3 regions of the Rhizobium sp. CFBP 13726 genome follow, and region 2 is predicted to be linked to each of the others. Evidence: predicted binding sites of a transcription regulator. Region 2 holds the regulator's gene; each other region holds the start of a gene.

What was found. Region 2 encodes LexA, which represses DNA repair genes until DNA is damaged. Its sites were predicted from a motif close to TGTTCNNNNTGTGTTCNG; they were not measured.
Region 1: the regulator LexA is predicted to act here: its motif matches at 1,795-1,812, upstream of IFT66_RS17205 (DUF2461 family protein).
Region 3: the regulator LexA is predicted to act here: its motif matches at 1,492-1,509, upstream of IFT66_RS00740 (energy-coupling factor ABC transporter ATP-binding protein).

Annotation. Positions count from the first base shown of each region.
Region 1 covers NZ_JACYUU010000004.1:72,982-76,257, forward strand. The annotation lists partial or broken gene IFT66_RS23580 (ribokinase) at 31-221, shown strand; gene IFT66_RS23950 (DUF3253 domain-containing protein) at 690-947, shown strand; gene IFT66_RS17205 (DUF2461 family protein) at 1,102-1,752, opposite strand; gene IFT66_RS17210 (DUF2256 domain-containing protein) at 1,983-2,135, shown strand; gene IFT66_RS17215 (LacI family DNA-binding transcriptional regulator) at 2,576-3,276, shown strand, end outside.
Region 2 covers NZ_JACYUU010000001.1:886,292-889,567, reverse strand. The annotation lists gene kdsA (3-deoxy-8-phosphooctulonate synthase) at 1-142, opposite strand, end outside; gene IFT66_RS04380 (VOC family protein) at 147-1,022, opposite strand; gene lexA (transcriptional repressor LexA) at 1,215-1,934, shown strand; gene IFT66_RS04370 (ComEC/Rec2 family competence protein) at 1,915-3,276, opposite strand, start outside.
Region 3 covers NZ_JACYUU010000001.1:152,923-156,198, reverse strand. The annotation lists gene glgB (1,4-alpha-glucan branching protein GlgB) at 1-209, shown strand, start outside; gene IFT66_RS00745 (winged helix-turn-helix domain-containing protein) at 265-1,455, opposite strand; gene IFT66_RS00740 (energy-coupling factor ABC transporter ATP-binding protein) at 1,565-2,242, shown strand; gene IFT66_RS00735 (energy-coupling factor transporter transmembrane component T family protein) at 2,239-2,844, shown strand; gene IFT66_RS00730 (biotin transporter BioY) at 2,874-3,276, shown strand, end outside.

The sequences.
Region 1 (3,276 bases), on a different contig from region 2:
GGCGGCCGTCGCCTCCAGACGGAAAGACAAATTTCTAAGACCGCACCCAGCCCCGCTGTCGTCGTTTTCGGCAGTCTCCATTACGACATCATCGTCAAATGTCCGGTCCGGCACGGCCGCGCAAAGGCGAAACAGTCACCGGCTCCGCCTGGAACCCGGCATGTTGCGGCAAGGGCGGCAACCGAGCGGTTTCCGCAGCCAAGGCCGGCGTGCGCTCGGCAACCCCGTATTCGGACAACGTCGAGATCTGCAGCGGCGTCCCGGTCATGATGCCTGCGACGCGGACGCGGGTTTTCGCCTCAAGTCCGATCAGCAATACCATCTATGACGCCTTCAGGTTCGTCACCACTGTTGCTATCGAGCAGTGGCTCAAGTATTCCAAGCTGACAATCAATGGCGCCTCCAAAGCCTCTGCGATGACGGGGTGGCGCATCGGTTAGATCTTGAGTAACGATCCGCTGCGTTTCCCGGCAACTGAGACAGCGTCAAAAGCCGCCGCATGGTTGAACGGTTTTCCATATCGCTTTGCCTGAACGAAGTAGCTCTCTCGCTTATTCAAAACGGAGCCGTCCAGCGCAACACCACCGCTGTAAGACATATTGCGCAGAGATGGTCTTGCCTGATGCTTTGCTGAGACAATGTAACTGTCAAATGACCCGCGAGACAGTTCAGTTAAATGGGGACGAGCCATGCGAGCGAATGCGGAATCGACCATTTTAAGTTTTGTCGTCAGTCGACCTGATGGGACGACGTGCCCGAGCGAAGTTGCGCGCAGCCTTGCAAATGATCACAACGCTCCGCTTGAGTGGCGTGACTACATGCCAGCCGTCCATGAAGCGGTTGATGCCTTGATTGCGCGACGAGAGATCACCCTTTCTTGGAGATCTGTCGTAATGGGGGAGAGAGCCGGTCCCTACCGTATAAGTGCTCGCAAGCAAAATCTCTAATGCCGAGACGTCTGCGGCCACCTTTTTAGCGTCCTAAACAATCTCAATGACAGGAAACCGATCAAGCACATCCCGACCGTGCTGATAGTCGCGAGCCTACTTTTTCATCTCTATAAGCTTCGGGTCAGTAAGTTTGCGCGTAAGAGCCTTCCGGTTATCGAGACTCGGGGAGCTTAGTCGTTGCCCGATTGATGTAATCGACCAGCGCGCGGGCAGCGGCGAATGATTTTACTATTTCCTCGACAAGATTGGAGGACACGAGCATCTCGTCAGAAACGTTGCGACAGGCTCCGAAGTTTTTGAGATTGAAAAAGTCGAGCGCGTCGTGATTTCTGACGTACCCGCTGGCGCTCAAATCATGACCGCCCGTCAGACCATTTGGGAAATATGTCCGAAATAATGGACCCTCGACGATCCCTCTCCATTTGCCGGTGTGGCTTGCGATTGTTTGCCGCAAAATGCGGGCAAGCCGTGGCGGGGGTAGCAGCGCTCCGCCTCCGCTGTATGAGCTGTGCGGAGAGATTTGCATGTAATATGTCGCGGCTGCGTTCTTCGAAGGCGAAACTCGCAACGTGATGCAGCAGGTGCCTTTCGAGATAGACGCGGCACTCAAACATTTGCGGGGATCTCGGTTGGCCTCATCTACGCGCTTGTCGATCGACCCTGTGCTATTAGCTAACGCTAGGGTGAATTCAATTAAGTCGCGGCGCGCGCAATCAAGTCTAGCTCGGTTGTCGTCGAGCCACTCGGCGCCGTGATTACTGGAGGCTTCCTCTAGAAATTCAAAAGTCGATCGGTTGATCATCCACTGTCTCAAACATGGCAAACCCGCCTGTCATAGGGCAGGCGGAACGTAAAGTGAACAGAAATAGCTCGAGCGGACATGAAAAGAGGTTGAAGTCGGGTGCTTCCAATCGCTTAGTGCTTCCCCAGATAGGGTAGGGCTCGTGGAATTGCCACTTCGGTAACTGAGCGGCGAGTGGTTCGTTCGCATTTCGTAAACACGTTGAATAGGAGAGGATCCATATGGCGAGAATGGTCAAGAAAGCGGATCTGCCGATAAAAACGTGTGCGACATGCGGAAAACCTTTTGCATGGAGGCTGAAGTGGGCCAAGAACTGGAGCGACGTGAAGTACTGTTCTGAACGCTGCCGCCGCTCTAAGCTCAAGCCATTACCCACGTCATGATCACGTTGCTAGCATAATAAAGCGTGCAAGACCCGTCGAACGGTGGGTGTGTTGGCGCACGAGCGTATCGCGCCCTCGCAGAAACCTGAACGTGGCCGCAGCAACGGAGGCGAGGAACGTTTGCTCGTCGATCCTCCCAGCTGCAAGTGACCCTACCATATAGCTCTCGATTTGAAGGAGCCACTTACTGGGGACGGGCTTTTTCAAGATCATGCAAAGCCATTGGGTCCGGAGCCTCCTCAGCATCCCGCTGTAGGCGAGACCGTGAAGCGGATCTCCCATACGCTGAAGGCAACAAAAGCTGCCTCCGACGGTCACCTATTCCCTTCCAGAAAGGACGCGACGATGCGATTGATTTCGCCTCCATTTGAGGGCTTGACAGCCCGTCGCTCGTGCTAATACGTATTAGCTAATACGATTTAGCAAGTGTAGGGTCCGCGATGAACCGCAAGTCCACGGGTGAACATTCGGCCGCCGCTGCACCGACAAGCGCTGATGTCGCACGCCTCGCGGGTGTCTCCCAAGCGACCATTTCCCTCGTGCTCAATGGCCGGGATAGTGCCGTGCGCATTTCTCCGGAGACACGGGAACGCGTGATGTCCGCCGCTGCCCAGTTGGGCTACACGCCCAATCATGCCGCCAGAAGCCTGCGGCAGCGCAGCACCAAGATCATCACTTTCATTCTGCCGACCTTGGAGAATCCGTACTTCCTAGAGATCGCGAGTGCGGCGCAAGCGGAAGCCAGTTTGCGCGGATATTCGGTCACGATCATTTCGTCCCGCAACGAACTGAGCGAGTTTCACACTGCGCTCTTGTTGCAAGGGGCGGCTTACGACGGGATCATCGTCGCAGGACACAATAACTGCGCTGCTCCGGAACTACCTGCTCTCGTAAAGCGCGGTGTCGGCGTTGTCGTGCTGCAGGAGCCTAGCCCCGCACCGGGAATTCAAAGCGTCCGCGTCGATCTTGAGAGAGGTGGATATATCGCCACCCGCCACCTCATTTCGCTTGGACATCGGCGCATCGCACACTTTACCCAGGCGTTGCGAAGTTCGCATGGCGGGCACGACCGTATCGATGGCTATATGCATGCGCTTTCCGAGGCTGGTCTGCCATTCGATGAAGATCTCGTTGTGGTGAC
Region 2 (3,276 bases):
GCGTGCCGGCGATCATGAACGCATGATCGCGGCTTTCCATCTGACAGGGACCGGCAATCAGCGAGAGCTTTGCCGTGTTTGAGAAAACGACTTTCGAACTCCCCTCGCCCACGGACACTTCAGAATTGGCGGAGACTGTCATTTCACTATTCCTCGAAACCGAAAACCACACCTTGCCCCGGGGCTGCCGACACGATCACGCGGCCATCCCTGCGGATGAATGCGACGTCATTAGCAGCAAGGGTGATCTCTGTCACGGCGAGATCGGTGGTCTTGAAGATGATCCCGCGCGCAGCGAGGCGCGACGATAACAAGGGCTTCATCGAAGACCGGAACTCGTCGCTGAACGTGTCGTTGGATTGAATGCGGATGCTGGCATTGGCAGCTTCGATCCGCAGACCGTCTTTCCCTTGCTCGGGTTGCGTCTCGAACACGGTTTCGAGAAGCGGCAGAAACTCCAGCGGGTCATCTGCAGAAAAGACGATCTCTCGAAGGCCTGTAACGGCGTTTGCGTGCTCATCTAGACCACCGCGATCTGCCGGTAATGCGGCCATTCGCTGGCAGGAAAACAGCAAGATGTCATCGACCTCGGGGACTGCCGCGAACGCCAGACGGAATGAGACTTCGCTCTCCCCACCATCGGGCAACTGCATCGGGCGGGAGAACTGAAGCATCTCGCCCGCAGACATGTGCCCGTCCACAAAACGGCTATGATCGGCCGCTGCATCCTGCGTCCCGACGACCACCGCCGATAGACCTTCCCTTTTCCGCTGGCCGCGAAAGCGGATGTCGCGATCGGTGAACACGTTGCCTCGTTTTGCCGCAAGCGAGGCTTGCCGACGGTTCACAATGGCCAGTGGCTCGAGGTACGAGCCATCCGCGAAGAATATGCAGGCATTGGCTGTGCCGAAAGGGTGAACACCTTCAGGTGCCACAGTAAAGCCGAGAGCGGTCAACCTCCCCCGCGCTGACGCCAGATCTGCAACGGGCAGAACCAAATGATCGACTGACTTGTTACCCACTTACACCCCCAAAGTCTTATTCCGCAGAACATTGGCTATCGCGGGAAACTCGGCAAGTGCTGCGCACGAACTGAATACGTGATCGAACGCTGAAATGAGACTATTCTTGAGCAGAAATTTGGGGCTTGCGGAACACAGATAGAACATATAGCGTCCGTTCTGCATTTGTTTCCAATTCTGAGGGTCCCGTCCATGCTGACACGCAAGCAACAGGAGTTACTTCTGTTCATCCACGAGCGGATGAAAGAATCAGGCGTGCCGCCGTCGTTTGACGAAATGAAGGACGCTCTCGACCTTGCATCGAAGTCCGGCATCCATAGGCTGATCACCGCGCTCGAGGAGCGTGGCTTTATTCGCCGTCTGCCGAACAGAGCACGCGCGCTCGAAGTGATCAAGCTGCCTGACGCCTATGTGGCGAACCTTCATCCGCGACGGGGATTTTCTCCCAGTGTCATCGAGGGAAGCCTCGGCAAAACGCAACCGGTCGTCGCTCAGAAGCCGGCGCCGGTCATGGCGGACAATCCGTTCTCGACAAACATTCCGGTCATGGGTCGAATCGCTGCCGGCGTGCCGATCTCCGCGATCCAGAACAACACCCATGACATCGCCGTTCCGATCGAGATGCTGGGTTCCGGCGATCATTACGCGCTCGAAGTGAAGGGCGATTCGATGATCGATGCCGGCATCCTCGATGGCGATACCGTCATCATCAAGAATACCAGCACCGCAAGTCCAGGCGATATCATCGTTGCCCTTGTCGATGAGGAAGAAGCGACCCTGAAGCGGTTTCGCCGCAAGGGTGCCTCGATCGCACTGGAAGCTGCAAACCCGGCTTACGAGACCCGCATCTTCCCGCCCGACCGGGTGAAGGTCCAGGGCAAGCTTGTCGGCCTTATTCGCCGCTATCATTAAGAACGCTGTCATCCCGGAGATGCGCAGCAACAGCCTCCGGGATGCCAAAGTCGAGTTGTCGCGTTCGCCAGTCATAGAACCGGTGGACGGTCCACGGACGGCTTGAGGTCTGTGCGCTGTCTCGCATCGCCGCCGTAATCTTGATGTCTGGCGCTGTCGCGTTCGGAATAATGGTGATTTCCAGTGCGCCAGTCCGGCGCAACGTCCGCCCGCTGAGAAGCAAGGCGCCGGAGCGGCAAGTATCGAAGCGTGCGCCGGGCGAGACGATGATCCGACCGAAATCGCAGGCAAGACCGGTGTATCGGTTGTCTTCGATAGTGACGATCCGGATGTCCTGAGCAGTCTGCGCCGCGCACAGGATTTTCGGCAGACAGGCGAATCGTCCGGGCTTCAATGCTTGAAGAAAACCCCTGACATATTCGATTTCCCGGCGCGTCAAATCCGGTCGCGAATGTGGTCCAGATGGTCTGTCATCGCTTTTCGCAAGGCTGGCACCTCGCGCTGGTTCCGAAGAGGCAAGAACCGGCAAGGCGAGCGGTTGTTCTCCGGTCTCAAGCACCAGCGCTCGCCGCCATTGATCGTAGATAAATCCCGGCGGTCGGGTTCGATTGAGGGTGATCTTGTCATCCTGGATCACGCCGACCGATGCGCCGTCTTCGGATATGACGATATCAGGCCTCGGCGCCGAGCCTGAGCGGACCGCAAAGAGCAAAGCCACCGCCATGAACAGCGCGCCTGTCAACCTCAGCGGCGTGCGCAGCAGCGTCAGAAGCAGAAAGCCTGCCGTCGCCAGAGGCAGGAAAAGCGGGTTCTGCCGGCCGATGGCAATATCGCCGCCCCATGCGGCGACGATCTCGGCAATGCGAATGACGATCCGCAGCCCCTCGCCCATGATGAACAGAAAGGGAGCATCCAGCCCGAACGGCATCAGCAACATGCCAACAAGCCCTGCCGGCATCACCACGAAGGAAATGATCGGCATGGCCGCGAGATTGGCCGCGAGGCCGTAGGTGGTCAGATGGTGGAAATGCTCGATCGAATAGATCGACGTCGACGTACTGCCGATCAGCGACGTCACCACGATCCCGGCAATGAAATGGAACGTCGCCGCGACACCCGTTATCCAATGGTTGCTACCTTTTGTCTCCTCCTTTCCTTTCGCGAAATATCGCGTCCAGAGGGCGAACCCTGCCACCAGTGCCGCGGTTGCCGCAAACGACATCTGGAAACTCGGACCCAAAATCTCCGACGGCGAGATGGCGAGGATGATGATTGCCGAAAGGGCGACGTTGCGAAGGCTGATGGAGGGTCGATCGACGAGCACGGCGACCAGCATCACCGC
Region 3 (3,276 bases), 730 kb from region 2:
CGCCTGTGCCGCGGCATGGCTACCGGATCGGCGTGCCGTTCGAGGGACGCTGGGAAGTGGTGCTGAATACCGATGCCGCGATCTACGGCGGCACCAATTTTGGCCAGACCGAAGCCTGGACGGAAAACCAGTCGGCGCATGGCAAGACGGCATCCATCGCTCTCGACATTCCGCCACTTGCGACGGTGTATTTGCGGTGGCGGGGTTAAGTCCCCGGCATCGCCCGGATTGAGCGCTTCCAAGAGATGAAACGGCTGACGGGACCTAGTCCCGCCAGCCGTCCCGATAGACGACCTTGTCCACACCGGCAAACCGCCCCACCCGCTGCAGCTCGGCATCGAGCTTGTCCAGCCTGCCCGCGGATGCCCGGACACCCTTTTCCAGCCACAGCCGCCTGACATCCAGCACACCCGTTTTGCGCTCCGCCTTCATGTCGATGCGACCGATCATGCGGTCGCCTTCCAGAAGCGGAAAGACGTAATAGCCGTATTGCCGCTTCGGCTCGGGCACAAAGACCTCTATGCGGTAGAAGAAATCGAACAGCCGCACCGCCCGGTCACGGTTGCGCAGTAGCGGATCGAACGGGCTGAGCACCCTCACCCGTGCCGGCGGTTCTGGAATATCGCCGAGGTTTTGGGGAAAGCCTGAGAACGCGAAGGAAGCGCGCGGGCGGCTGTCGTCGGCGGTTTCGATCAGGACTTCGACGAGTTCATCGCGATGCGCTTTCACCCAGTCCCTCGCCTCTTCCGGCGTGACGATATCCCAGAAGGCAGCGAGTTCTCCCGATGTGGCAAAGCCGAGCTTTTCCATCGCGCTGCGGCAGGCCCAGTCGATGAAGTCCTCGTGGCTGACATCCGGTTCGTGATGGTGGGCGGCAATGACGCGCTCGGTCAGATCGTAGATCTTCTGGAAATTCACCCGGCCTGCAATCGAAAGCTTGCCGGTGTGCCAGTAATATTCGAGCGCCGTCTTGTTCGGGTGCCAGTTCCACCAGCCGCCGGACTTGTGATCCTCCATCTTCATGTCGCGCGACATGATCGCGCCGTTTTCCGAAATGTGCCGGAACGTGTCCTCGAAGGCGGAATCGAAACTCTCGCCATGCCATTTGCGCCAGCGCTCGGCGAGGATCGGTTCGCGGCGGCGGAAGCGGTGCTTCCAGTAGCGGAACAGACGCGCCGGAATGATCGAGGCGTCGTGGGTCCAGTGTTCGAACAGCTCGCCGTCTTTTTCCAAGAGCGACGTCAGGTGTTCGCGCCGATAGGTCTGGTTGCGCGAAAACAGGATCATGTGATGGGCGCGCTCTACGGTGGCGATACTATCCACCTGGACGAAGCCCAGATCATCGATCAGTTGCAGAAGACCGGCCTTGTTGAGCGCACGGGTCGGCGGTGCGGAAAGCTGCTGCCGTTCGATGAAAATCCATCTTGCGCGGGCATTGTTGATCAGAATCGCCATGGCAACGAGACTAGGGCGACAGTGGACCGGATGCAATGTTCACTTTTCATTCCGCCTTCCCGCTCTGCTCCCGCCGCGATATAGACCGTTCAGCAACCGAGGACCGGCATTGGACATCCATTTCGACAAGGCCGAAGCCCGCTTCGACGGGCGTGTCACGCTGCATCCGCTGACGGTGCGGCTGACCGAGCGCCGCATCGGCGTGATCGGCCTCAACGGCTCCGGCAAGACAACGTTTGCGCGGATGATCAATGGTCTGGTTTCTCCCGCGAGCGGCAATGTTGTGGTCAACGGCTTCGATACCAAGGCCGACACCGACCGCGCCCGCGCGCAGGTTGGTTTCATCTTCCAGAACCCGCAGAACCAGATCATCCTGCCGATCCTGAAGGAAGACATCGCGCTCGGCCTGATGTCGCGCAAGCTTTCGAAAGGCGAAATCGAGGCCCGCACGACGGCGATCCTCAAGCGCTTCGGCATCGGACATCTTGCCGACCGTCGCTCGCACGAGCTTTCCGGCGGCGAATTGCAGCTTGCGGCCTTTGCCTCGGTTCTGGTGACGGAACCGGACATTTTGATCATGGACGAGCCGACCAACCAGCTGGACCTGAAGAACCGCAACCTGGTGGCTCGAACGATCAGCGAGCTCCCCGAAAACGTCATAGTGCTCACCCACGATCTCGATCTCATCGCGGGCTTCGAGCGGGTTCTGTTGTTTGACAACAGCCGGCTTGCCGGCGACGGAAACGCTGCCGAGATCATTGCCCGTTACCGCGAGCTTGCCGCATGAAGACGCTTTACGTGGACGGTAGCGGCTTTCTGCACCGGCTTTCCGCCCGGGCGAAGCTTGTGCTGCTGGCTGCCGCAAGCCTTGCTCTGTTCCTCATCCAGTCGCCGTTAGTACTTGGCGTCGGTGCGGTCGCCAGCGGCCTGCTTTTCGCTTCGCTGCGAATCGGATGGCGGCAAACATGGCTGCGGCTGCGGGTTCTTTTCCTCACCATCGCAGCCGTTGCGCTGTTCACGCTGGTTTTCAACAGCCCAGTCGAGGCCGTCAGCGTGTTTTTCCGGCTCTCGGCGCTGGCGCTTCTTGCGTCCGCGGTGACGGCCACGACTACTACCGGCGATTTTATTACGGAAGTGACATTTGCGGCCACGCCGCTGGAAAAGCTCGGGCTTGTAAAAGCTGCGGATATCGGCTTGTCGATCGGGCTTGTGCTGCGCTTCATTCCGGAAATCCTGCTGCGTCACCAGGCCATCCGCGATGCGCATATCGCGCGAGGGTTGCGCCCTCGAACCCTCTCCATCATCGTCCCGCTGATCATCCTCACATTGAAGAATGCCGACGAGATTGCCAGCGCAATTGACGCCCGGGCAATCCGTGCGCAGAAGTGATACAGATTCAGTCGTCAAGGAATAGCTATTTGCCTACTCGTGATCTCGTTCTGGCCGCCCTGTTTGCCGCTATCATCATCGTGCTGGGACTGGTGCCGCCGGTCATGCTCGGTTTCATTCCCGTCCCCATCACGGCGCAATCGCTCGGCGTGATGCTGGCCGGCGTCGTGCTCGGCGCCAAGCGCGGCACGATCGCGGTCCTCCTGGTCCTGGTGCTTGCAGCGATCGGTCTGCCGGTTCTGTCCGGCGGCCGCGGCGGCCTTGCCGTCTTCATGGCGCCGACGACCGGTTATCTGATCGGCTGGGTGTTTGCCGCGATGGTAACCGGATATCTGTCGCAGATCATGGTGGGTCGCGACCAGGCGGGGCTGGTGCAGGGCGTGAACTTCTTTATCGCAGCCCTGATGGGCGGCGTGATCGTGCTTTACGGGA